2 linked regions of the Peribacillus simplex NBRC 15720 = DSM 1321 genome follow. The main gene of each other region encodes a partner of the protein of the gene in region 2 in a complex. Links are inferred from orthologs where the notes say so. Each region holds a gene or a part of one and is shown on either strand. Other genes may lie near its edges.

Region 1 (3,030 bases), 930 kb from region 2 along the record:
GTTCTTGGCTCTTTGAAGAAAAACCAAATCGTTACCGTAATTACTAAGAGCAGTTCTTGGTACAAAATTCAGTACGGTAAGGGAACAGGTTATGTACACGCAAATTACCTAACGAACGTCCGATAACGAATTCGATCAGTGAAACGGGCATCAAAATTTAGAGCATTGAAAAGACCATGATTTTTTATAAGTCATGGTCTTCTTTTATAAAATTATTTCCGATACTGTACTGTGGTAATAAAGATTGATCAAAATGGAACTTTTCTGGTGATTTATTATACAGTTGGGCCTTTGCTCTTGCACGTCCCTCAGCCGTTCTTTTAACATCAGATCCCGTTCTCAGCGATTCCCTTAGCATGGAAAACATTTGTTTCCCAGCTGGTGAAAAGAAATCGTTCCTCTGGAAAACATATGGGACGTATTTTAAAGGTGGATAAAAATTGCGGTTGGTTTAAGAGGAGATACATCCCTTCTCATTAAAGCTGGGGCAGGCGTAAAAGAGATTCAAGAAAGATTAGGGCATTCAGACATAGACACGACGATGAACATTTACGCTCATATGACCAAAAATATCGAAGAAAAGACCTCCCATAAGTTCAGTGAACTTACGAAAGGCCTCCTCTAATTGGTGAAATAAAGTTGTTTCAAAAACTGAAAGTTAGCAAAAAGTTAGCATTTGATCGTATTAAAACTTACAAAACCTTATATATCAAGGTTTATAAGTGTTTATTACATCATGCCGCCCATGCCGCCCATGCCGCCCATATCAGGCATGCCCATGCCGCCAGCACCAGCAGGTTCTGGTTTGTCAGCAACAACAGCTTCTGTTGTTAAGAACATAGCTGCTACAGAACCAGCGTTTTGTAGAGCTGAACGAGTTACTTTAGTAGGATCGACGATACCGGATGCAATCATGTTGACCCATTCGCCAGTAGCTGCGTTGAAGCCAGTACCTACTGCTTCGCCTTTAAGGCGCTCTACGATTACAGAGCCTTCAAGTCCAGCATTGTGAGCGATTTGACGAACAGGCTCTTCGATGGCACGAAGAACGATTTTCACGCCTGTTGCTACGTCGCCTTCCGCTTGAATTTCAGCGATTTTATTGTATACGTTAAGAAGTGCTGTACCACCACCGGCTACGATGCCTTCTTCAACAGCGGCACGAGTGGAGTTCAATGCATCTTCAATACGAAGTTTACGTTCTTTTAATTCCGTTTCAGTAGCTGCACCGACTTTGATTACCGCTACGCCACCAGCTAATTTAGCAAGGCGTTCTTGTAATTTTTCACGGTCGAATTCAGAAGTTGTTTCTTCTAATTGAACACGGATTTGGTTTACACGAGCTTGAATTTGAGCTGTATTTCCAGCACCTTCAACGATCGTTGTATTTTCTTTTGTAACAACCACTTTAGACGCACGGCCTAATGAATCGATTGTTGCAGATTTAAGGTCAAGTCCGATTTCTTCAGTGATTACTTCGCCGCCTGTAAGAGCTGCGATGTCTTCAAGCATTGCTTTACGACGGTCACCGAATCCAGGAGCTTTAACCGCAACTGCGTTGAATGTTCCACGAAGTTTGTTCACAACAAGAGTTGCAAGCGCTTCGCCTTCTACATCTTCAGCAATCAATAATAGCGGTTTCCCTTGTTGAACAACTTGCTCAAGTACAGGAAGGATTTCTTGGATATTCGTGATTTTTTTATCTGTGATCAAGATATATGGATTCTCAAGGACAGCTTCCATTTTATCTGAATCAGTAACCATGTATGGAGAAGCATACCCACGATCGAACTGCATACCTTCTACTACGTCCAACTCAGTTGTGAAACCTTTAGACTCTTCGATTGTGATGACGCCGTCGTTACCAACGCGCTCCATTGCTTCCGCAATCAGTTGTCCCACTTCTTCATCAGCTGAAGAGATGGCAGCAACTTGTGCGATTGATTCTTTGTTTTCAACAGGTTGGGAAATGGCTTTCAATTCTGCAATTGCAGTATTGACCGCTTTCTCGATTCCTTTACGGATACCCATTGGGTTAGCACCAGCTGTTACGTTTTTAAGACCTTCACGGATCATCGCTTGAGCAAGAACCGTTGCAGTAGTTGTACCGTCACCAGCTACGTCGTTTGTTTTGCTTGCTACTTCAGCAACCAATTTCGCACCCATGTTTTCGAATGCATCTTCTAATTCGATTTCTTTAGCGATCGTCACACCGTCATTTGTGATAAGCGGTGAACCGAATTTTTTCTCAAGAACCACGTTACGACCTTTTGGTCCAAGCGTTACTTTAACTGCATCTGCAAGTGCGTCCACACCACGAAGCATGGAGCGGCGAGCTTCTTCACTAAATTTAATTTCTTTAGCCATTTATAAGTACCTCCCTAAAATTTTAAGAAAATTTTCGTTCAGTTAAGTATGATGTATAATTAGCCGATAACAGCTAGAATGTCGCTTTCACGTAAAATTAAGTATTCAGTGTCTTCGTATTTAACTTCAGTACCTGCATATTTTGAGAAGATAATTAGATCGCCTTGGGCAACCTCTAAAGCAACACGTTCGCCATTTTCAAGGACACGGCCAGTACCAACTGCTACTACCTTACCTTCTTGTGGCTTTTCTTTAGCAGTATCAGGAAGAACAATACCGCTTGCAGTTTTTTCTTCAGTTTGAACTAGTTCAATAATAACGCGATCACCTAATGGTTTTAACAAGTGAAACAACCTCCTCATATTCTCTTGATAATTTGTTTCATGATTATTAGCACTCTTCATCATCGAGTGCTAACACATTTATAATATTAAATAAACCGAGCCTTTTTTGCAAGTATCTTATTGAAAATTTTTTATTAATTTCTGATAAATTACGGGTATACTACTTTAGCATAATGATTTCCTTAACCAAGTAATTGAAATGTTTTATTAGGGGGTACCTTTAAGTGGAGTTCTGCCTCAATATTTGATACCATTTTGGAGTATGCGTTTATAGATGGTCCCCATATCAGGAACGTTCCAAGCGGAATGGGTGACTAAA
Region 2 (3,027 bases):
AGGTGATCGACCAGTATATTTGCCAGTTTCAGCTTTTACCGCGCCGGTTGATGTTAAAACGCCTTCACTTCTGCTTAATACTTTTTCGACCAATTGAGGAACTGAAAGTTGAGTTTGCACATTGTTTCCTGTTAATAATTGGTGTAACTCATTAGAAACATCTACAGAATTCATATATGAGGTACCTTCCTTTGTTTAAGTTTTTAGATTACAATTAGTATAACACATTCATTTAATTAGTCTATACTATTTCTTTTAATTTGTGATTATTTTCAGTTGGTCGCGTTAATCATTTTAATCCGGCAGGAACCGAGTCAGGATTATCGCATATACTTTCATGAAGAAAATTTTATTTTAATAGGAAGTAAGTAAGCAATACATGTCTATTGGGAAAGTCAGGATGTCGTTCCTTTTCGTATGCTCAATACTTTATTATTAATGGCAATTTACAACATTTCTATTCGTATTTTGCATTGTAAACCCTTCTAGGACGTTGTATCAACATGTTTTTTTAAATGAACGCCATTCTGAGTGGAAATGTTCTTTTTAGAAAAGCATTGACAAATTCCAGCTAGATACGATAATATCTTAAATTGTACGGATTCTCTTATCCCGAGTTGGTGGAGGGACAGGCCCTTTGAAACCCAGCAACCTGCCATATTGAACTTGACTCCAAGATCGATCGCCGAAAATAAAGCGAAGGTCTTCAAGGAATAGTGGTGATGGTGCTAACCTGAGCAAGGTAAAAAACCCTTGAACGATAAGAGTGAAAGGATAGAAGACAGAATTTTAAACCTTTCCTCATTTGCCAGGGAAGGTTTTTGTGTTTTTTATAAGTAATTCTGTGTCTATAGTTGAAACTAATGAGGGAAACGAGTTCCGTAAAAAACAGGCTTATGCCTACAACATACTAACTTCCAAGGAGGAAATATGATGTCAAAGAAACGTCTATTTACTTCTGAATCTGTTACAGAGGGCCATCCGGACAAAATTTGTGATCAGATTTCAGATTCCATTTTAGATGCTATCCTTGCTAAGGATGCAAATGCACGTGTAGCGTGTGAAACTAGTGTAACAACAGGTCTTGTACTTGTTGCCGGTGAAATTACAACGTCCGCTTACGTGGATATTCCGCGTATCGTTCGTGATACGATTAAAGGAATTGGCTACACACGTGCGAAATACGGTTTCGATGCTGAAACTTGTGCCGTATTGAGTTCCATTGATGAGCAGTCTGCCGATATCGCAGCTGGTGTCGATAAAGCATTGGAAGCTCGTGAAGGAAACATGTCAGAGGAAGAAATCGATGCAATCGGTGCAGGGGACCAAGGTCTTATGTTCGGATTTGCTTGTAATGAAACAGAAGAGCTTATGCCGCTTCCGATTTCATTGGCGCATAAACTTTCATTCCGCTTGGCTCAAGTACGTAAAGATGAAACTCTTCCTTACTTACGCCCTGATGGTAAAACACAGGTAACTGTGGAGTATGATGAGAATAACCTTCCTGTACGTGTAGATACGATCGTTATCTCTACACAGCACGATGCAGAAATTACGCTTGAACAAATTCAAGCCGATCTAAAAGAACATGTGATCAAAGCAGTCGTTCCAGCTGAATTGATCGATGCTGAAACTAAGTACTTCATCAACCCGACTGGCCGTTTCGTAATTGGCGGACCTCAAGGTGATGCTGGTCTTACTGGACGTAAAATCATCGTTGATACTTACGGCGGATACGCTCGTCACGGCGGCGGTGCATTCTCTGGTAAGGATGCTACTAAAGTTGACCGTTCTGCTGCATACGCTGCTCGTTACGTTGCGAAAAACATCGTGGCAGCCGGCCTTGCCGACAAAGCGGAAGTTCAATTGGCATACGCAATCGGTGTGGCAGAGCCTGTATCAATCTCTATTGATACTTTCGGAACTGGTACAGTTAGCGAAGAAGTCCTTGTTGACTTAGTTCGCGCTAACTTCGACCTTCGTCCAGCTGGAATCATCAAAATGCTTGACCTTCGTCGCCCAATCTACAAACAAACAGCTGCCTACGGACACTTTGGCCGTACAGATGTCGATCTTCCATGGGAACGCACGGACAAAGCAGAAACATTAAAAGCACAAGCGTAATCCATAAAAAAAGGTGTCCCGCAATAGCGGGGCACCTTTTTTATGGATTAATTTTGCCGTCAGCGGGAATAATTCAAGAAATCCCAAAGAAATTCAAATTACGTGCAATACTCGTGAGTTAGGGGCGATTACAAGTTTGTTTGGGTCAACTACTAATGAGTTTGGAACTTTTACTCATGAGTTTGAGTACAATACTCGTAACTTTCAGTCAATTGCTCGTGAGTTACTTTATTCGTTCCGCCGTTTTATAGTATTGTCCTTTTTCGGCGTATTCGCGTACGATGCGTTCCATATCCTGGCGATCTTCTTCGTTGATTTCGCGAATGACTTTAGCTGGGCGCCCGAATGCCAACATGTTCGGTGGAATGACTTTACCTTGGGGAACGAGACTGCCGGCACCGATGAAGGCCCCTTCGCCGATTTCGGCTTCATCAAGTACAATCGATCCCATGCCGATCAAAGCTCCTTTACGGATTTTACAGCTATGTAAAATGACCTGGTGGCCAATGGTTACTTCATCCTCGATGATCAATGGATTATTTGGGCTTTGGTGCAGGACGCTGTTATCCTGTATACTGACTTTTTTCCCGATGATGGTTGGGGATACATCACCGCGAATGACGGAATTGAACCAAATTGATGTTTCGTCGCCAATTTTGACATCACCAGTCACGACAGCATTTTCAGCAATATAAGCGCTTTCAGCAATTTCAGGTTCTTTGCCTTTATACGGATAAATAATCATTTTCAATCATTTCCTTTCCGAAGTGAATGTTTTTATGTATTATTTTAATATACCGTATGCAAATACACTTGGCTATTTATAATAGCAATGTACAACTTGTTAGATTTCTTTTTTGTCGAAAATCACGAATATGGTTATAATTTATATATATTATTTTA

What was found. Proteins that work in one complex are often made in the same cells at the same time.
Region 1: the proteins of metK (region 2) and groL are in contact, whole or in part, in a cryo-EM structure (PDB 8P4O), measured with the Escherichia coli proteins. The link is inferred for Peribacillus simplex NBRC 15720 = DSM 1321 from one-to-one orthologs.

The regions. Positions count from the first base shown.
Region 1 is NZ_CP017704.1:2,262,557-2,265,586, forward strand. What follows is about bases 49-3,000. They hold groL (chaperonin GroEL), read right to left. Parts: upstream 2,368-3,000; coding sequence 730-2,367; downstream 49-729. Other genes in these bases: BS1321_RS10640 (SpoIID/LytB domain-containing protein), read left to right, coding at 49-126; BS1321_RS27850 (hypothetical protein), read right to left, coding at 185-367; groES (co-chaperone GroES), read right to left, coding at 2,427-2,711. Also shown: more of BS1321_RS10640, read left to right, coding at 1-48.
Region 2 is NZ_CP017704.1:3,193,954-3,196,980, forward strand. What follows is about bases 79-3,027. They hold metK (methionine adenosyltransferase), read left to right. Parts: upstream 79-930; coding sequence 931-2,124; downstream 2,125-3,027. Other genes in these bases: pckA (phosphoenolpyruvate carboxykinase (ATP)), read right to left, coding at 79-174; BS1321_RS15420 (gamma carbonic anhydrase), read right to left, coding at 2,348-2,866. In the rest of the region: more of pckA, read right to left, coding at 1-78. UniProt on the Escherichia coli protein: Catalyzes the formation of S-adenosylmethionine (AdoMet) from methionine and ATP.